DNA from 4 places in the Methylosinus sp. LW4 genome. Region 2 is predicted to be linked to each of the others. Evidence: predicted binding sites of a transcription regulator. Region 2 holds the regulator's gene; each other region holds the start of a gene.
What was found. Region 2 encodes PhoB, which activates phosphate uptake and scavenging genes when phosphate is short. Its sites were predicted from a motif close to TGTCATNNANCTGTCAT; they were not measured.
Positions count from the first base shown of each region.

Region 1 (5,128 bases), 170 kb from region 2:
TGCATTCTCACCGTCTCCGCCAATGGCGCGACGGTCGCCATTCACGATCGCATGCCGGCGATATTGACGCCGAAGGATTTCGATCTCTGGCTCGGCCTCGACGAATATGCGGCCGAGGCGGCCTGGCGCTTGCTGGCGCCCGCGCCGGACGACGCGCTCGAATTCTTCGAGATCGGCCCGGAGGTCAATAAAGCCTCCAATGACGCGCCCTCGATTCAATATAGGCGCGGCGATCTCCTCTCCTGAGCGGCGCGAGGATGCGGCGCGGGGAAGAAAAACGCCTTGGCGGCTCTGCGGCCGGTGATATGAATCCTGGCCGTCGCCTGTTTCGACGTGAGAATTTCTCGAAGGGAGTTTGGTATGCGCATAGGCATGCGCGCCGCAGTCGCGGCGCTCGGAATCGTTCTGGCCTCGTCTGTCGGCTCGGCCGGCCTCGCCGGCCCCTATAATCCGGTCGCGCAGGCCGCGCAGTCGAAGCTCGCCGCGCAAGGCTTCGATCCGGGCGTGCTGGATGGCGTCGCCGGGGCCAAGACGACCGCCGCAATCTCCGCCTTCCAGCAGAAGTCCGGCCTGCCGCAGAGCGGCGCGCTCGACGCCGCGACGCTGGAAAAGCTCGGCGTCGGCGTCTCGACGACGAAGCCGGTCGCCGATTGGATCGCCGTTCCGACGCAGGAGGAGATCGACAAGCTCGCCGCCGGCAAGAACAATCCGGCCCAGCCCTACAGCAATTATCTGCCCAACGCTCCGGCGGCCGGCCTGTCGCTGCCCGGCGCGGCCATTCTCGCGGCGATGAACCAGAGCGCCGATGTCTATGGCAGCCGCCGCGCCGGCGAGCCCAAGCATACGGATCAGGGCTATCAATATACGGCCGATTGCCTGAAGACGAATTACGCGCCGACCGATTGGTCGGACATAACCATCCATTATTATTGCCAAATGTCGAAGCCGCGCGCCTGCTACACTTATGCGCTCTCCGGCAAGTCGACCCCGGCCGGGTTCAAATATCAGCGCCCTGCGGCCTATCGCGGCTGCGCGGAGGGAAAGCTGAAAGAGGCCGCCGATTTCGTCGCCTTCGTTCCGAAGACGCAGGCGCTGGTCTTTCAATATGTGATGTTCGGCCAGACGCACGCTTTCGATCACGAGCAGGAGCAGGCGATCATCAACGCTTTCTATGGCGTGAAGAATCCCGCCGACAAGGCCGAATGCGCCGCCAAGCGCCCGCGCCGCACCGAGGATCCGACCGACGGCACGCATTGCCTCGTGAGCAAGATCTTGACGCCGCGCCTCGCCGGCAAGGGCGATTGAGCTGGAAGCAGGAACAAGAATAAGCAGGAATAAGAGAGAGGGGCCGCGAAGGCCCCTCTCTTTTTTTGTCGCGTCACATCACCTGACGCAGCACGAAGTAGAGCGAAGCCGACAGCAATATGGCGGCGGGGAGCGTCAGCACCCAGGCCATCAGCAGCTTCTGGATCGTCGCCATCTGCACGCCGGCGCCATTGGCGGCCATCGTGCCGGCGACGCCGGAAGACAGCACATGCGTCGTCGAGACCGGCAGGCCATACATGTCGGCGGCGGCGATGGTGCCGGCGGCGACCAGCTCGGCCGAGGCGCCCTGGCCATAGGTCAGATGCTGCTTGCCGATCTTCTCGCCGACGGTGACGACGATGCGCTTCCAGCCGATCATCGTGCCGAGGCCGAGCGCGATGGCGACGGAGATCTTCACCCAGAGCGGGATGAATTTCGTCGCCTGATCGATCTGGTCCTTATAGTCCTTCAGCACTTTCTTGTCGGCGTCGGTCAGTTCCGCGGCCTTGTCCTTGGCGAGGAAGCGCAGCGCCTCGGAGACGAGATAAATGTCGTTTCGCGTGTTGCCGACGGCGGCGAAGGGAATTTTCGAGATCGAGCCGTAGCTCTCGATCTGATGCGAGATGTCGCGGATCAGCACGGCGAGCGACGGATAGGTCCCCTCGTTGATCTGATGCTGAGCGACGTAATTCGTCACCGCCGGGCGCGGATCGCCGAGGACGTTATAGCCCGCGGCCTTCGTCTCCACGACCTTCGACGCCGCTTGCGAAGCCTGCGTGAAGCTCGCCAGATGGCTCGCCGGAAGCGCGCGATTGAGCGCATAGGAGGTGGGCACCGTGCCGATGAGGATCAGCATGATGAGGCCCATGCCCTTCTGGCCGTCATTGGAGCCATGGGCGAAGGAGACGCCCGTGCAGGTGAGGATCAGCAGGCCGCGAATCCACAAGGGCGGCGCCGCCTGGCCCTTGGGCTCGGTGTAGAGCTCCGGCTTGCGGACGAGGAATTTCATCACCAGCAGCAGCAGCGCCGCGGCGCCAAAGCCGAACAGCGGCGACAGCAGCAGCGAATAGCCGATATCGGTGGCCTTGCCCCAATCGACGCCCGACGTTCCATCACGGCCGCGCATGAGGGCGTTGGCGACGCCGACGCCGATGATGGAGCCGATCAGCGTGTGCGAGGAGGAGGCCGGCAGGCCGAGCCACCAGGTTCCGAGGTTCCAGACGATCGCGGCGATGAGCAGCGCGAACACCATGGCGAAGCCGGCCTGGGAGCCCACCTGCAGAATGAGCTCCACCGGCAGCAGCGACACGATGCCGAAGGCGACCGCGCCCGTGGAGAACAGCACGCCGAGGAAGTTGAAGAAGCCCGACCACACCACGGCGACCGGCGCCGGCATGGAATGGGTGTAGATGACGGTCGCCACGGCGTTGGCGGTGTCGTGGAAGCCGTTCACGAACTCGAAGCCGAGCGCGATGAGCAGCGCCACGCCGAGCAGGAGGAAGGGCAGATAATTGGTGACCGGAGCGCCGGACTCAAGAATATCCTTGTAGATGCTCCACGCCGTGAAGGCGAGGCCGAGCGCGATGACCGCGAGGAAGATGAGAAGCGCGCGTATGTCGAGCTTGTGATCGAGCTTCGGCTTCGGACTGTGAGCGTCGGCGCTTTCGCGCAGATCGACGCTCGAGGCAACGGATGTCATAACTTGCTCCTCGCAACTGAAAGGCGAGAATATTCAACAATTGGAAACGACAGGCGTGTGACGGCGGAGGCTCTGCGCGGTGCAGAGCAGAAATTCTTCGCCGTCGGACAATCCGACAATGCGTTCGTTCTCTCGTCGTGGTTCTGTTAAAAGAACATTCTATTTGACATAACGAACAAATCGCTAGAGCCTACAGGCTCGCAAAGCGATGCGCCGTGCGCCCAAAGTGGTCGCGATGGGCCGCGCGCCGCGGAGAAGGAGGCCTTAAAATGTCCGACGCCTATATCATCGAGCTCGGCGAGGAAGCCGTCGGCGTGATCGCCCGCGACGCCAAGGGCTATCGCTTCTATGCGGCGAAACAGTCCTTCCGCCCGTTGGAGGGGCGTCTGTTCCAATCGGCCGAGAATGCGCGCAGCGCGGCGCTGGAGCTGCGGCGCGAATCGCCGCCGCGCCTCTCCGCGCTCACCTCGCTCGGCCTCGTCGCGCAGCAGGGGCGCGGTTGAGCGGCGATTCGGATCGTTTCACGCGGCGGCCCCGCATTCCCGGCCGGGCCTCTGGCCCGCGCCGGGAATGACGGTGCGTTTTTAGGTCATTCCGGCTCAGATCACGCCGGAATGACTTTCTATCTCTTCATTCGAAGTGTTTTCTTCACGCGAACCGGTTCCCGCTTCGCTCGAAAACACGCTCACGCCCGGCCGACGCTCGTATAGTCGAAGCCGCGCTTGCGAATATCGGCGGCGCGATAAATGTTGCGCAGATCGACGATCACCGGCGTCTTCAGCAACGTCTTGATGCGGTCGAGATCGAGCGCGCGGAACGCGTCCCATTCGGTGACGATGACCAGCGCATCAGCGCCTTCCGCCGTCTGATAGGGATCCTCGCAGAAGGTCACTTCCGGCATCAGCGGCTTCGCCTGCCCCATGCTCTCGGGATCATAGGCGTAGACCTTGGCGCCGTCGCCGGCGAGCGAGGCCACTATGGCGAGCGAGGGCGCGTCGCGCATATCGTCGGTGTTGGGCTTGAAGGCGAGGCCGAGCAGGCCGATCTTCTTGCCGCGCACCGAGCCGCCGAGCGCCGAGATCACCTTGCGGGCCATGGCGCGCTTGCGGGAATCGTTCACCGCCACCACCGTCTCGACGATGCGCAGCGGCGCGGCGTAGTCCTGTCCCGTCTTCAGCAGAGCGAGCGTGTCCTTGGGGAAGCAGGAGCCGCCATAGCCCGGCCCGGCGTGCAGGAACTTCGAGCCGATGCGATTGTCGAGGCCGATGCCGCGCGCGACCTCCTGCACATCCGCGCCCACGCGCTCGCAGAGATCGGCGATCTCGTTGATGAAGGTGATCTTGGTGGCGAGAAAGGCGTTGGCCGCATATTTGGTGAGCTCGGAGGTGCGGCGGCCGACGAAGACGAGCGGCGGCTGGTTGAGGCTCAGCGGCCGGTAGATTTCCGACATCACCTCGCGGGCGCGATCGTCCTCGACGCCGATGACGACGCGGTCCGGGCGCTTGAAATCCTCGATCGCCGCGCCCTCGCGCAGAAACTCGGGATTGGAGACGACGGCGAAATCTGCCTTGGGATTGACCTCGCGGATGAGGCGCTCGACCTCGTCGCCCGTGCCGACCGGGACGGTCGATTTGTTGACGATGACGGTGAATTTGTCGAGCGCGCGGCCGATGGTCTCAGCGGCGGCGTAGACATAGGAGAGGTCGGCGTGACCGTCGCCGCGGCGCGACGGCGTGCCGACGGCGATGAAGACGGCGTCCGCGCCGCGCACGGCCGGGGTGAGATCGGTGGTGAAGAACAGGCGGTTCTGCTTCACATTATTGGCGACGAGCTCGTCGAGGCCGGGCTCGTAGATCGGAATCTCGCCGCGCAGCAGCCGCTCGATCTTGGAGGCGTCGCTGTCGACGCAGGTCACGACATGGCCGAAATCGGCGAAGCAGGCGCCGGAAACGAGGCCGACATAGCCCGATCCGATCATTGTGATGTTCATCGTCTCTCGTCTTTCGCTCGGTCCAAAGGATTGTCACTGCAACGCAATTATTTCGTCGCCATGACAAAAACGTCTTTTTGGCGCGGCCGCCGCGCCCGGTCGGGGAGCCGCCGCCCTAACCCCCGACCCCGAAA
Region 1 is NZ_KB900626.1:3,181,298-3,186,425, forward strand. Features, by position in the region: gene METLW4_RS0115875 (SOS response-associated peptidase) at 1-246, shown strand, start outside; gene METLW4_RS0115880 (peptidoglycan-binding domain-containing protein) at 361-1,305, shown strand; gene METLW4_RS0115885 (inorganic phosphate transporter) at 1,379-3,004, opposite strand; gene METLW4_RS0115890 (hypothetical protein) at 3,274-3,507, shown strand; gene METLW4_RS0115895 (UDP-glucose dehydrogenase family protein) at 3,690-4,994, opposite strand; gene METLW4_RS0115900 (NADP-dependent malic enzyme) at 5,110-5,128, opposite strand, start outside.
Region 1: METLW4_RS0115885 (inorganic phosphate transporter) is a predicted target of PhoB. The motif match lies at 3,051-3,067, and genes of this name have one in related genera.

Region 2 (5,128 bases):
GCTCACCAATATTCTGCGCGATCTCGACGAGGACGAGGCGCGCGGCCGGCTCTATCTCCCGCGCGAGGCGCTGGAGGCGGCCGGCGTCACGAATTTCGCGCGCGGCGCTGTGCTGGCGCATCCCGGCCTTCAGCAAGTCTGCGCGGCCGTGGCCGAGCGCGCGCGCAAGCATTATGCGGAGTCGGAGCTGCTGATGCGCGTCTCGCCGCAGCGCGCGGTGAAGGCGCCCTATCTGATGGCGACCGCCTATCGCTCGGTTCTCGACCGTCTGGTGGCGCGCGGCTTCGCGCCGCCACGGGCGCCGGTCTCCGCGTCGCGGACGAAAGTCCTGCTGGCGCTGCTGAGATTCGCGCTGACGTGAGCGGAACGACTCACATCATCGGCGCCGGCCTCGCCGGCCTCTCCTGCGCCATTCGCCTGACCGACGAGGGCCGGAGCGTCGCGCTCTATGAGGCGGCGCGCATGGCGGGCGGGCGCTGCCGTTCCTATTACGATTCCAGCCTCGATCTCGTCATCGACAATGGCAATCATCTGCTGCTCTCCGGCAATTCCACGGCGCTGGATTACGCGCGGCGCATCGGCTCGGCGGAGGAACTGGTCGGGCCGAAGGAATGCGCCTTCGACTTTTTGGACACGCGCGACGGCGTCCGCTGGCGCATGAGGCCGAACGCGTCGCGCCTGCCCTGGTGGATTTTCGCGCGCGACCGCCGCGTCCCCGGAACATCGCCGGGCGATTATCTCGGCGCGATCGGCATTCTGCTCGCCAAAAAGGGCGCGACCATCGGCGAGGCGATGAATTGCTCGGGCGTGCTCTATGAGCGGCTGTGGGGGCCGGTGCTGCTCTCCGCGCTCAACACAGAGCCGCGCGAGTCTTCCGCCGCTCTCGCCGCCGCCGTGCTGCGCGAGACTCTCGCCGCAGGCGGCGCCGCCTGCCGTCCGCTGGTCGCGCGGCGCGGGCTCGGGACGGCTTTTATCGAGCCGGCGCTGAGCGCGCTCGTCGCGCGGGGCGCCGCGCCGCGCTTCGCCGCGCGGCTGAAGGGAATCGAATTTTCCGAGGAGCGCGCCACAGCGCTCGATTTCGGCGATGAGAAGATCGCGCTCGGCGCGAATGATCGCGTCGCGCTCGCCGTCCCGCCCTGGGCGGCGCAGGAGCTCGTTCCGGGCCTCGTCGCGCCGGATGATTTCCGCGGCATCGTCAATGCGCATTTCAAGATCGCGCCGCCGCCCGGCCAGCCGGCGCTGCTCGGCATGATCGGCTCGCTCACCGAATGGCTGTTCGCCTTCGAGGATCGGCTCTCGGTGACGATAAGCGGCGCCGATCGGCTGATGGACGAGCCGCGCGAGAGCCTCGCCGAGCGCATATGGGCCGAGGTCGCCGCCGCGACGGGCCTGCCGGCGGAGCTGCCGCCATGGCAGATCGTGAAGGAAAAGCGCGCCACTTTCGCCGCGACGCCGGCGCAGCAGCAGCGCCGCCCCGGCGCGACGACGCGCTGGCGCAATCTCTTCCTCGCCGGCGATTGGACGGCGACCGGCCTTCCGGCGACGATCGAAGGGGCGATCAGGTCCGGCTATCGCGCGGCGGAGCTGGCGCGGCGTTCGTAGGCTGATCCCGCCGCCGCCGTCATCGCGAGGAGCGTAGTGACGACGCGATCCAGGGGCCGCCCCACGGCTCTAGATTGCTTCGCTTCGCTCGCAATGACGATGGGCTGAGGGAGCGCGCGCAGACAAAAGCGAGCCTGAAGGCTCGCGGTCCAAAGCGTCCCCTGGACCGCGAGCCTTCAGGCTCGCATCGCGCGTCAGTTGCGTCCAAAAGTCTCGTCGAAGGAATAGCCGGTGCCGCGCACGGTGCGGATCGGGTCTTTCTCGCGGCCGCGGATGATCGCCTTGCGCAGGCGGCCGACATGCACGTCGACGGTGCGCTCGTCGATCTCCGCCGAGAGGCCCCATACGCTGTCCAGCAATTGCGCGCGCGAGAAGACGCGGCCGGGCTTCTCCATCAGATATTCCAGCAGACGGAACTCCGTCGGGCCGAGATGAATCTCGCGCCCGCCGCGCTTGACGCGGCGCGTCTCGCGGTCGAGGTCTATGTCGCCGGCGACGAGGCGCGTCGCCACCCGCTCCGGCCGCGCGCGGCGCAGCAGCGCATGGACGCGCGCCATCAGCTCCGGCGGCGAGAAGGGCTTCACCACATAATCGTCGGCGCCGATGGAGAGGCCGCGCACACGCTCATTCTCGTCGCCGCGCGCGGTGAGCATGATGATCGGCATGCTGCGCGTGTCGTCGCGCGCGCGGAGGCGCCGGCAGATTTCGAGGCCGGAGACGCCGGGCAGCATCCAGTCGAGAATGACGAGATCGGGCTGCGATTCGGCGAGGCGGATTTCCGCCTCGTCGCCACGCTCTATGTGCTCGACGAGAAAGCCCTCGGCCTCGAGATTATAGCCGAGCAGCAGCGCCAGCGCCGCGTCGTCCTCGACGACGAGAATTCGCGGCGCCCTGTCGTGCGGCGCCTCGCGCGGAGCGGCGACGCGGATTTCATTCATTTCGTGGGCTCATCCGGTTCCGCGCTGGCGGGAAGGCTGGCCGATTTGCCCTTGGGGCGGTCGGTCGGCATCGCCTCGCCAGTGACGAGATAGACGATCGTCTCGGCGACATTGGTGGTGTGATCGCCGATGCGCTCTATGTTCTTCGAGCAGAAGAGCAGATGCGTGCAGAAGGAGATGTTGCGCGGATCCTCCATCATGAAGGTGAGGAGATCGCGGAACACCGAATCTTCCAGCGCGTCGAGCTCGCTGTCATTGGTCCAGACCGCGCGGGCGCGCTCGACGTCGCGCTGAGCGTAGGCGTCCAGCACGTCCTTCAGCTGTATGGCCGCGACTTCCGCCATCGTCTTGAGGCCGATGACGGCGCGCGGCACGCGCGCTTCGGAGAGGATTTTCACCGTGCGCTTGGCGATGCTCTTGGCGAGATCGCCGACGCGCTCGAGATCGGCGGCGATGCGCATGGCGGCGATGCATTCGCGCAGATCGATGGCGAGCGGCTGCCGCCGCGCGATGGTGAGGATGGCGTTCTCCTCTATCTCGCGCTGCAGCGCGTCGAGGCGCTGATCGGTGGCGACGACGCGATGGGCGAGCTCTATGTCGAAATTGGCGAGCGCATCCATGGCTTCGGCGAGCATTTTCTCGGCGATGCCTCCCATCTCGGCGATACGACGGCCGAGCACTTCGAGGTCGCGGTCATAGGAGCTGACGATATGTTCGCTCATGGTCTCAATGTCCTCGTGCGCGATGCGCGCTCAGCCGAAGCGGCCGGTGATATAGTCCTGCGTCTTCTTGTTCTGCGGCGCGGTGAAGAGATTATTGGTCTCGCCGAATTCGACGAGATCGCCGAGATACATGAAGGCGGTGAAATCGGAGACGCGCGCCGCCTGCTGCATGTTGTGGGTGACGATGGCGATCGTGTAGCGCTCCGACATTTCGTCGATGAGCTCCTCGATCTTCGCCGTCGAGATCGGGTCCAGCGCCGAGCAGGGCTCGTCGAAGAGGATCACCTCCGGCTGAATGGCGACGGTGCGCGCGATGCACAGACGCTGCTGCTGGCCGCCCGAGAGCCCCAGGCCGCTCGAGTTCAGCTTGTCGCGCACCTCGTCCCACAGCGCCGCGCCGCGCAGCGCCGCCTCGACGCGCCCGTCGAGCTCGCTGCGCGAGAGCTTCTCATAGAGGCGGATGCCGAAGGCGATATTGTCGTAGATCGACATGGGGAAGGGCGTCGGCTTCTGGAACACCATGCCGACGCGCGAGCGCAGCAGGTTGAGGTCGACGCGCGGGTCGAGGATGTTCTCGCCGTCGAGCAGCACCTCGCCCTCGGCGCGCTGCTTGGGATAGAGGTCGTACATGCGGTTCAATATGCGCAGCAGAGTCGATTTGCCGCAGCCGGACGGGCCGATGAAGGCCGTCACCTTATTGGTGTAGAGCGGCAGCGAGATCGATTTCAGCGCCTTTGTCGATCCGTAATAGAAATCCAGATCGCGAACCGAGACCTTGGTCGGAATGGTGGCTTCGACAACCGGCATGGCGGTCATTTGTGTTTTCCCTGGCTGCTGAGCGCGCGCGCGGTGATGGAGAGCAGAAGGACGGCGATGGTGACGAGCAGAGCGCCGGTCCAGGCGAGCTGCTGCCAGTCCTTGTAGGGCGAGAGCGCGAATTGGAAGATGACGACGGGCAGGCTGGAGACCGGCGCGTTGAGATCCGTGCTCCAGAACTGATTGTTGAGCGAGGTGAACAGCAGCGGCGCCGTCTCGCCGGAGACGCGCGCAATGGCCAGCAGCACGCCGGTGACGATGCCCGATTTCGCCGCGCGATAGGCGACGCGCATCAGCATATGCGAGCGCGGCAGGCCGAGCGCCGTCGCCGCCTCGCGCAGCGGCAGCGGCACCAGCAGCAGCATGTCCTCCGTGGTGCGCACGACGACCGGCACCACCAGCACGCCCAGCGCCAGCGCGCCCGCTATGCCGGAGAAATGGCCGACGCGGGCCACCACCACCGTATAGACGAAGAGGCCGATGACGATGGAGGGCGCGCTGAGCAGAATGTCGTTGATGAAGCGCACGAGGGTGCTGAGCTTCGAGTAGCGGCCATATTCGGCCATATAGGTGCCGGCGAGCATTCCGAGCGGCGTGCCGAGCAGCACGCCGATCGTCGTCATCACCAGCGAGCCGGCGATGGCGTTGAGCAGGCCGCCGGTGGCGCCGGGCGGCGGCGTCATCTCGGTGAAGACGGCCGGCGAGAGGCCGCGCGCGCCTTCATAGATCAGCGCGCCGAGGATCAGCACCAGCCAGGCGAGGCCGAACAGCGTGCCGGTCCAGCACAGCGTCGTGGCGACGATATTGATGCGGCGGCGGGAGGAATAGAGGGACAAGGGTCAGGCTCCCGATTTCTGCTCGATGCGCATCAGCATGAAGCGCGCCGCCGCCAGCACGAAGAAGGTGATGACGAAGAGGATGAGGCCGAGCTCGATCAGCGCGGAGGTGTAGAGATCGCCGACAGCCTCGGTGAACTCATTGGCGATGGTCGCCGATATGGTCGTGCCCGGCGCGAGCAGCGAGCTCGAAACCTTATGGGCGTTGCCGATG
Region 2 is NZ_KB900626.1:3,007,223-3,012,350, reverse strand. Features, by position in the region: gene hpnD (presqualene diphosphate synthase HpnD) at 1-361, shown strand, start outside; gene hpnE (hydroxysqualene dehydroxylase HpnE) at 358-1,602, shown strand; gene phoB (phosphate regulon transcriptional regulator PhoB) at 1,797-2,540, opposite strand; gene phoU (phosphate signaling complex protein PhoU) at 2,537-3,262, opposite strand; gene pstB (phosphate ABC transporter ATP-binding protein PstB) at 3,293-4,078, opposite strand; gene pstA (phosphate ABC transporter permease PstA) at 4,075-4,914, opposite strand; gene pstC (phosphate ABC transporter permease subunit PstC) at 4,918-5,128, opposite strand, start outside.

Region 3 (5,128 bases), 2.9 Mb from region 2:
GTAATCGAAGCCTGGGAAGAGATTGGCGCTGCGCTCGAACATGCGCAAATAGTCGAGCATGGGCCGCGCCTGCGCGCCCAGCCGCTCGCCCGGTACGATCGTCGCAATGCCCGGCGGATAGATGACGAAGAGCGTCGTCGCTATGCGGCCCTCTATCTCGTCGATCGGCAGGAAATCCACATCATTGCGCACGAGGCGCAGATATGCCTCGCGCGGCGTCATCGCCATTTCGGGAAGATGCTCCTGCCGGAACTGCGCCTGCTGCAGCGCGCTGGCGTTCGCCTCCTTGAAGAAGCGATGCATGTCGGCGCAGAGATCGCGCAGCCGCACGCCTCTGTAGCGCGCGGCGCGGCGCGCGACGAATTCGGGAATGACATCCTGCAGCAGCGCATTGTCGTCATGCAGGCGCTTGAAGGCGACGAGCGAGGAGACCAGCGTTCCGGCCTTGCTGGATTCGACGCCGGGCGTCAGCAGGAAGAGCAGAGAGTTGAGGTCGTTCTTCTCCGGCACGATCCGGTTCTCGCGCAAATATTGCGCGACGATCGGCGCCGGGATTCCATGATCGGCATAGGCGCCGCTCTCGCGATCGAAACCCGGCGTCAGCAGAGTGAGCTTGGCCGGATCGGTGATGGCGAAGCCCGGCGCCATATTGGAGAATCCATGCCAGCGCGCATCCGGCGCCAGCGCCCAGAGATCAGGATTGCGCGCGAGCTGATCGGTGGAGACGCTCTCCCAGGGAACGCGATGCGCGCCGGATTCGCGCGCCGCGTCGGGTATGGACACCCAATCGGGCGCGAAAGGATCGAAGAACCAGCGCCGCGCCGGGTCTTGCTCCTTGGCCTCGAACTCGCGCCGCACCGCGCGCAGCTTCTTGCGCAGCTCTATGCCGAGCCGGATGGTGTCGTCCCACAAGAGCTCGCCGGAGCGGCCTTTCATCATCTGCGCGCCGACATCCAGCGAGGCGAACAGCGGATAGAAGGGCGAGGTGGAGGCGTGCTGCATGAAGCCTTCATTGAAGCGGCGATGCTCCACGCGCCGACGCTGGCCTTTGATGTGGCGATCGCGCACATGGATTTGCGAGGCCTGCGAGAAGCTGGCGAGCTGCTTATGCGTCGATTGCGTTGCGACGATTCCGGGCGAGGCCTCGGTGAGATTCTTCAGCCCCATCGCATAGCGCCGCTCATAGAGCGGATGGAATTTCATGAAGCCGGCCCAGGCTTCGTCGAAGAGAATGTAATCGCAAAGATGTCCGATCTTGCCCACGATCCATTCGGCGTTGTGAATCGTGCCGTCATAAGTGCATTGCTCGATGACGGCGGCGCGGAACGGCCGCTCCTTGCGCCAGGCGTCCTTGTCCTTCACCAGAGGATTGGCGCGAATGCGCTCGCGCAATTTCTCCTCGTCGAAGGCCTCGTGCTCGATCGGGCCGATGAGGCCATGGGCGTTGCGCGTCGTTGGCAGAAAGATCGGCACGCCGCCGCCGAGCAGCAGGGCGCCATGATGCGCGGCCTTGTGATTATTGCGGTCGAACAGCACGAGATCGCCCTCGGCGACCAGATTGGTGAGCACGACCTTATTGGAGGAGGATGTGCCGTTGAGCACGAAGTAAGTCTTCTCCGCGCCGAAGATTTCCGCCGCCGCCTTTTGCGCGGCGAGCGCCGGCCCTTCATGCGTCAAAAGATCGCCGAGCTCGACGACGGAATTGTCGAGATCGTCGCGGAACACGGCCTCGCCCAAATGCTCCATGAAGATGCGGCCGATCGGGCTGCGGCTATAAAAAATGCCGCCATTATGGCCGGGGCAGGTCCAGAGCTGATTGCCTTCCTCCGCATAATCGACCAGCGCGCCGAAGAAGGGCGTCTTCAACGTCTCCGCATATTGCTTGAGGCGCGAGACGAGATTTTTGGCGATGAATTCCGGGGTCTCCTCGGCGAGGAAGACATAGCCGTCGATGAAATCCAGCACCTCCACCGGAATATCCTCGAAGCGCTTGCGGCGAATGAGCAGCACGATCGGCATGTCGAGGCCGCGCTTGCGCATGAGATCGATGAGCGAGGCGGTCTTGCCCTCGAGGCCCTTCTTGCCCCAATCGACGACCAGGCAGCCGATGGCGGCGTCGGTCTGCACGACGATCTCGGCGTCCTCCACCCGGCGCGCGCGCACGACCTGAAAGCCCATGCTCTCGATCGCGGCGATGATCTGATTGACGCGCAGCCCCTCGAGGTCGTCGGCCTCGAAATTGGGCGCGGAGAAGAGGAAAGTGAAGCGGCGGGAGAAGTCCATTCGAATCGGCCTGTGACGCTGACGGGGAAGAGGAGGGGCCCCGCACTCACAGCCTTGTTCCATGACACAATCGTGACAGCGCGCGCCCTTGTGAGACTCCCGCATCCGCCGCTCGCGGCCGAGACTGAGAATTCGGGTCAACGGCGGTCAACGAATTGCGCGGGGCGGGATTTCCTGTCGGCGGAGCGATTCTGGAGCCGCCGTGACGAGCCTCGCCTTCGCCGTTATCGAAGAGACGTCGCGTCTGAGGACGTTTCTCGACCATTTCTCGAAAATCGACGATCCGCGCGCGCCCTGGCGCGTCGCACATCCGCGGCGCGCGCAACATGGCGGTCGGTCGGGTGTCGCGCCGTCGATCTGAGCCACGCCGCCGCTATCGCCTCGGGGGCTGAAGCTCATCGACCCGGATTCGGGAGCTCCGCGCGCCTAGCGGAACCAGACATAGACGATCGCCGCCGCCAGAGCCAGGACGAGGCCGATCGCCGTATTACGCAGAAAGCTGCCTTCGAACTCCTCCATTCCCTCTTCCTTTCTCGCCGTCGCGTCGATTCGACGCATTTCTAAAGCTGCATCCAACGCTGAGAATAGCCTCGAGGGCGGTTAATTCCCAGGGGCCGCTCTCGGTTGGGAGCCCGGCGCAGGCCGGGCTCTTTTTCTTTTCGAGCGGGTCGCCGGCGGCGCCTCGCTCGCGGCGGCGCCATGCGCTAAGGTCCGCCCGCCGCTCGGAAGGACCTCATGCCTCTCTATTTCGCCTATGGCGCCAATATGGACGTCGCCGCAATGGCCGTCCGCTGTCCGCATTCGCGGCCGCTCGGCCTCGGCCGGCTGGCGCGCTATCGCTTCGCCATTCTGGAGACGGGCTACGCCACGGTCGTGCCGGACGCGCGGGCGCAGGTCCACGGCCTGCTCTATGACCTCGCCGTGGCGGATGTGCCGGCGCTCGACCGTTACGAGGAGATCGGCCGTCGGCTCTACCGCAAGGTCGTGCAGCCGGTGCTGCGCGCGCCGGTGGGCTCGGCGCGGGCGCTCGTCTATATCGGAACCGCGACGCGCGAGGGGCCGGCGGCGCCCGGCTATGTCGAGAATATCGTCGCCTCGGCGCGCGCGCTCGGCCTGCCCGGCGCCTATATCGCTTTTCTGGAGAGCCATGCGCCCAATGCGCAGCAGAGGATGAGCCGAAGATGAGCGCTGTTCCGGTTCCGACCGTCCATACGCTGGCCGAGCTGCGCGAGCGCGTGGCGCAATGGCGCGCGCGCGGCGAGCGCGTCGGCTTCGTCCCCACAATGGGCGCGCTGCACCGGGGCCATCTCGCTCTGGTGGAGGAGGCGCGCCGGCGCGCCGATCGCGTGATGGTCTCGGTCTTCGTCAATCCGACGCAATTCGGCGCAGGCGAGGATTTCGACCGCTATCCGCGCACGCTCGCCGCCGATGTCGAGAAGCTCGCGAGCGTTGCGGCCGATCTCTGCTATGCGCCGGCGGTGGAGGAGATGTATCCGCCGGGCTTTTCCACCACGGTCGCGGTGGGCGGGCCGGCGGTCGCCGATCTCGAGGATCATTTCCGGCCGACGCATTTCGCCGGCGTCGCTCTCGTCGTCGCCAAGCTGCTCAATCAGGCCGATTGCGACGTCGCCGTCTTCGGCGAGAAGGATTATCAGCAATTGCTGGTGATAAAGCGCCTGGCGCGCGATCTCGATCTGCGCGCGGAGATCGTCGGCGCGCCCACTTTGCGGGAGGCGGACGGTCTCGCAATGTCCTCGCGCAACATCTATCTCTCGGCCGAGGAGCGGCGCGTCGCGCCGGCGCTCTATCGCGCGCTGAGCGAGGCGGCGCAGCGTATCGCCGCGGGCGAGCCGATCGGCCATGTGATGGCGGAGGCGCGCGAGCGTATCGCCGCCGAGGGCTTCCTCATCGATTATCTCGAGGCGCGCCACGCGCAGACTCTGGCGCGCGTCGCGCGGCGTCACGAGGGGCCGATTCGCCTGCTGGTCGCGGCGAAGCTCGGCGCGACGCGGCTCATCGACAATGTCGCCGTGGAGGCGGCGCAATGAGCGAGACGCGCCGCGTTTTCCGCATCATCGTGCGCGGGCGCGTGCAGGGCGTCGGCTTTCGCGCCTTTGTCGCGCGGGAGGCCGGGCGCCTCGCGCTCGCCGGCTGGGCGCGCAATTGCGACGATGGCGCGGTGGAGATCGTCGCCGCCGGGCCGCAGGGCGCGCTGCAAGCGCTGGTGGATGCGGCGCGGCGCGGACCGCCCGCGGGGCGTGTCGACGATCTGCGCGCGGAAGAGACGAACGAGGCCGCTCTCGTCGAGCGGCGCGGCGATCTGGAGTTCTAAAAAGCGTGGGGCTCGAGAGCGACGAGGATTTCGACGCGCTGGCGGCGGCTTTCGCCGATCTGGCGACGCGCGCGGGCGTCATCGCCATGGATGTGCTCGCCGCGCCCACGATCGACGCGCGGGCGAAGAAGGACGCCAGCCCGGTCTGCGAGGCGGATGAGAGGATCGAGGCCTTTCTGACGCCGCGTCTCGCCGAGCTGCTGCCCGGCCTTCCCATCGTCGCGGAGGAAGCCGCCGCCGCGGGCGCCGCTTTCGCCCGCGCCGACACTTTCCTGCTCGTCGATCCGCTCGACGGCACGCGGGAGTTTCTGGCGCGCAGTGGCGAGTTCACCGTCAATATCGGCCTCATCGTCGCGGGCGCGCCGCGCGCCGGCGCAGTCTTCGCCCCGGCGCTCGGGCAATTGTGGTTCGCCGGCGCGCGCGCCTTCGCCGCCGAGGCCCTCCCCGGCCGGCCGGCGCCGCCGCCCGCGGCCTGGCGGCCGTTGCGCGTGCGCGCCCTGCCGGCGGAAGGGC
Region 3 is NZ_KB900626.1:117,374-122,501, forward strand. Features, by position in the region: gene METLW4_RS0100540 (Orn/Lys/Arg decarboxylase N-terminal domain-containing protein) at 1-2,283, opposite strand, end outside; gene METLW4_RS0100555 (gamma-glutamylcyclotransferase family protein) at 3,019-3,468, shown strand; gene panC (pantoate--beta-alanine ligase) at 3,465-4,331, shown strand; gene METLW4_RS27335 (acylphosphatase) at 4,328-4,615, shown strand; gene cysQ (3'(2'),5'-bisphosphate nucleotidase CysQ) at 4,621-5,128, shown strand, end outside.
Region 3: METLW4_RS0100540 (Orn/Lys/Arg decarboxylase N-terminal domain-containing protein) is a predicted target of PhoB. The motif match lies at 2,345-2,361, and genes of this name have one in related genera.

Region 4 (5,128 bases), 290 kb from region 2:
CGTTCCAATAGCGGAGCTCTTCCAGCAGTATGGGCTCGCCGGTCACGGCGCAGCGCACGAAGGCGCCTGGACGGCGAACGCGGAAGTCGCCGTCGCGATATTCGACCTCGGCCTCGACCGCGGCCTGCGGCTGTCGTTCGAACCGGTTCATGCGGATCCTGCGTCTCGCCCGCTCGGTTAAGCGGCGCACTGACGAAATAAACGAGGTCATGCCGAATTTTCAATAGGAGAGACGCGATTGGCAAGGCCGAATCGCATTTGGGCGGCAAAGCTTGCGCCAGCGCTCGCCAAAAAACCCGCGCCCGCGCCAGAAGCCGGCTCGGATGAGCGCCATTTGAAAGGAAATCGCCCCAAAACACGAATGGCCGCCCCAAAGGGGCGGCCATGAAGATCGATTCGATGTTGTTTCGACGCGCTCTCACCAGAAGACGTTGGCGCGGGCGAGGAACAAGCTCGGATGCTCTCCGTTGAGATAGGGACGGTCGGAGGGCGCAACCAGCGTCAGCGCCTTCGTCCAATTGGCCTGCAAGCGGAAGCCGTTGACCGGATACCAGTTCAAGCCGATCGTCAGATTGTCCTGGCGACCGCCGAGCGTCGCCGTGCTGGCGAGCGCTTTTTGAGCCGCCGTGCCCGCCGCCGTCGCCGCATAGACGAAATTGCCATCGACGAGGCCGCCATTGTTGAGATTGATCTCGCTGTAGCGCGCGGCGAGCTCCCAGGCGCCCCAGCCGCCCTTGTTGACGGGATCCTTGATCTGGATCGGGCCGAAAGTGCCGGGCGTGAAAAAGTTCTTGTCGTAGCTGCCATAGACGGCGGCGCGCGATTCTCCGGTCAGGAACCACGAACCTTGGACATAATAGCCGCTGTATTGGAGGCTCGAGCCGCCGCCATTGCCGAGCAGGAGAGCGTTGAGCGGATCGCGCTCGTAACGCGTGGCGATATATTCGCCTTGCAGCGAGACCGGGCCGTAGCTGGCGGCGGCCTCGAAGCCGTAGCTATAAGCGTATTTCAAGCAGCCGTTCTTCAGGACGAAAGGCGCGGACAGGAGACCGAGGCCGGTCGCGTTCGTCGCCAGGCTGCCCGAGGCCGCGCAAGTCAAATCCTGCGCCGCGGACACGCGCGTCCAGGTGCCGCTGCCGCCCAGCACATCCGCCTCCTCGCGCTCCGTGCCGGCGCCCGGCCGGAGGAAGGCGGAATCGGTGGCGGCCGTCGTGTTCTCCGGCTTGTGATAACGGAAGGACGAGCCGAGATGCAGCAGCTTGTCCTCTTCCTGAATGGGCGCATAGGTGGCGCGCACCGCCGCGTCCCAATATTGCGCGCCGCCAGTGGGCGGAGCGACCGCTGTATCCTGCGGCGAGGTGGAGAAAATGCCGGTCTTCACCGTCCACAGCTTGTCGCCGATGGTGACGGCCGCGCCCGTATGGCGGCTCGGCGCCAGCACCGTCGGCAGCGCGCGCTCGAGGAAGGTGATGTTGCTCGTCGAGCTGTTCGTCTCCATGCTGAACGGCTCGAAGAAATTGCCGACCTGGAAGGTGACGGGCTGCTTGGAGATCTCTTCCGGCAGCAGCTTGGCGCGATAGCCGATATAGGCGTCGCGAATGCCGGTCACGCCGGAGTTGGTGAAATCATACTGGAACCGGTAGAACCAGTCCTTATAGGCCTTGCCCTCGAGCCAGATCTGCGCGCGGCGGAAGCCCACATTGCTGCGCGACATGGTGTCGGCCGAGCTGGCGAAGCCGCCGTCGATCTGCATGCGGCCGCCGAGCTTGAAGCTGAACGCCTTGTCCTCGGTCTCGACGAAGAGGCCGTTGCGGAAGCTGACGAACACCGGCGGCGGCGCGACGAGGCCCGGCTGGGTCTTGGCGGAATTCAGCGCATTCTTGACCTGGGCGTTGGTCTTGGCCTGCTCGGTCACCCGAGCCTCGAGGCGCTTGATCTGCTCCTTCAGCGCCTTGATCTCGCTCGCCGTGTCCGCCAGCGCCGACGCCGGAGCGCCCACCATCCCGCAGAAGGCGGCGAGCGCGACGCCGCCCGAGAGCCGCTGCGCCATTTTCGACCCGATAGTCTGTTCTCTCATCTCAGCCCCCTGCGCTCGGCGATTGCGTGGCGCCTCGGACGTCCGCTCGCCGGACGAGATTTGCATTCGGTCGAATGAATATCTCGCGTCGACGACAGATCTCCCCGGCCCGAAGAACACATGCAAGGCGCGCGACGATTGCACCTTTTGCCTACTAAACATCGGATGATGCCCAAATTATCGCCAGATGCGCCCGCATGATGAGCTTCTAACGGCGAAATGTTCTTTGGATACATCACATGTAATTGTCTTACATTTCGATCGGCCGTTCGCGCAAGGCCGGAATCGGCTTCTCTTAAGGATTTTCACGTACGTGTTGCCGATTCGACACAATCGCTATGCGGCGTCGCTATGAGGCTCGACCATATTGCGATTGCGGCGCGCGGCGGCGAGCGGCTCGGACCAGACGCCTAGAGGGATCGAAGGCGATCCGGCGGCGGCCGCGCTCCCTCGGCCACGGCGACGTGGCATTTGGGCAACACCTTAAGTGGAAACCGATGTCACAATCCGCCGCCGCCGCCTTTTGTGATGAATGTGTCACACAACGCCTCTAGCCGTGCCGTAGCGGTAAGCAATTCAAGGCAGAGGCTGACATGAGACAGGTACCGAACGTTCAGACGATCGCGAAGGGCGCGACGCCTTCGAAGCTGCTGGGAGGCGTAGCGGTCCTCGCCCTCGGCGCGTTCGGCGCGCCCGCGGCGGCTCACGCCGACACGGCGAGCGAGATCAAGGCGCTCAAGGCCGAGCTGAAGCGGCTCGAGCACAAGCTCGACGAGCAGGCCAAGACGACCCATCAGGTCAAGAACGCGCTGAACTCGGCCAAGGCCGCGCCGGGCGGCAATGCTCCGCCGCCGGTGTTCGTCAGCTTCAAGAACGGCCTCTATGTCGAGACCGAGGACAAGAGCTTCGACTTCAAGATTGGCGGCCGCATTCAGGCCGACGGCGGCTTCACCAGCTATCCCTCCGCCTCCGGCGCCCGCAGCAACGTCGGCTTCCGCCGCGCTCGCCTCGAGGTCGAAGGCAAGGCGTATAAGAACTGGTTTTACAAGTTCCAATACGACTTCACCGGCACCGGCGTGACCGGCATTCGCGACGCGTTCGTCGCCTATCGCGACACGCTGCTGCCGGAGTCCATCACCAAGCAGCCGGTCACCTTCCAGGTCGGTAGCCAGTACGAGCCGTTCAGCATGGAGACGGTGACCTCCTCCAAGCACATCACCTTCATCGAGCGTGCGCTTCCCGGCGCTCTGGCCCCGGATCGCCATGTCGGCGCCAAGGTCGGCCTCGGCGACAAGAATTGGAGCGTGCAGGCGGGCGTGTTCTCGACCAGCTTCGGCCAGGACTCCGCGCAGGCTCCCGCCGTCACCGGCCATCAATATTGGGACCTGACGACGCGCGCCACCTATGCGCCGATCGTCGAGGAGGACAAGCTGCTGCATTTCGGCGGCTCGTTCATGTTCCACAGGCCGAACGACTCGACCGCCGCCCAGGACCCGAACAATCTGCTGCCGGGCACCGGCTCGCGCGACGAGACCGACATTCTCAACAATCGCTATGTCGTCGTCCCCTCGGCTCAGGCGCTGACCTGCAGCCCGGTCTACAAATCGGCGGCCGGCGTCGCCCTGCTGTGGACTCCCGGCTATCTGCAGAACAGCTGCCTGAAATACAGCTTCAACTATAACTTCGAAGTGGCGGCCTCTTATGGGCCGTTCTCGGTCCAAGGCGAATATTCCGGCGCTCATTACGAGCGTGATGCGGGAACGGCCTTGGCGCTCGGCAACAATGGCGGATCGAGCCTCAATTACAGCGGCTATTATGTCCAGGGCTCGGTCTTCCTGACCGGCGAGTCCCGCGCGGCCTCTTATAGGGGCTATGACAAGGACTGGAACACGCCCGGCACCTTCAGCGACATCGTGATCCTCAATCCGCTCAGCAAGGGCGGCCTCGGCGCCTGGGAATTCGCCGCGCGCTACAGCGAGCTCAACCTCAACAATGGCGGTCTCGTCAGCGGTCCCTACGCCTATTGGGCGGCGGTGGCCGGCGGCGCCGCCGACAAGGCGCTGGCGAGCACGGCGACGCTCGGCGGCCGCGAGGAGAACCTCACTCTGGCGCTCAATTGGTATCCGGTGAGGGGCGTCCGCTTCCAGGCCAATTGGACGCGCGCCATGACGCTCGTCGCTCCGTCCGACAAGCCCTATCTCAACGGCCAGCACCCGAGCACCTTCCTCGCCCGCGCCCAGGTCTTCTGGTGAGCGAAAGCTCCGGCCTTCGCAAGGCTCAGCGAGACGATCGAATCACGAAAGGCCGCCCTTCGGGGCGGCCTTTTTCGTTATGAAACCAATATTTATAACGTGACATTTCCGCAACAGAGGCGGCGGAAACGCCGCCGCGGCGGCCCGGCTCGGCTCCACATCTCTAGTCAATCCCTATAGTCCATGGTTAAGGAATTTTACTGATCCGTTCATATGGGGACGAACATGAAGAAACACGGCGATATCGGCGGCTCGACCGCGCGCCTCTCGGGCGGAGTCGCCCTTGTCGCATTTTGCGGGCTGCTGGGCGTTCCGGCCTCGGCGCTGGCGGATACGGCGAGCGAGATCAAGGCGCTGAAGGCGGAGCTCAAGCGGCTCGAGGCCAAGGTCTCGCAGCAGGCCAAGGACAATGCGCAGGTCAAGAATGCGCTGAATTCCGCCAAGGCCGCGCCCACCAACGCCCCGCCGCCGGTCTTCGTCTCCTTCCGCAACGGCCTCTTCGTCGAGACCGAGGATCAGGACTTCAATTTCAAGGTCGGCGGACATCTGCAGATCGACGGCGGCTTCGCCTCCTCGGCCGACACCATCTCCCGCTCCAATGTCGGCTTCCGCCGCGCCCGCCTCGAGATCGAGGGCAAGGCGTTCAAAAACTGGTTCTACAAGGTCCAGTACGACTTCACCGGCGCCGGCGTCGCCGGCATTCGCGATTTCTATGTCGCCTATCGCGACAAGCTGCTCCCCTCGGAGATCAGCTCGCAGCCCGTCACCTTCCAGATCGGCAATTTCCGCGAGCCCTTCA
Region 4 is NZ_KB900626.1:2,720,531-2,725,658, forward strand. Features, by position in the region: gene METLW4_RS0113655 (DUF2093 domain-containing protein) at 1-151, opposite strand, end outside; gene METLW4_RS24870 (OprO/OprP family phosphate-selective porin) at 419-2,077, opposite strand; gene METLW4_RS24880 (OprO/OprP family phosphate-selective porin) at 2,671-4,329, shown strand; gene METLW4_RS24885 (OprO/OprP family phosphate-selective porin) at 4,555-5,128, shown strand, end outside.
Region 4: METLW4_RS24880 (OprO/OprP family phosphate-selective porin) is a predicted target of PhoB. The motif match lies at 2,602-2,618, and genes of this name have one in related genera.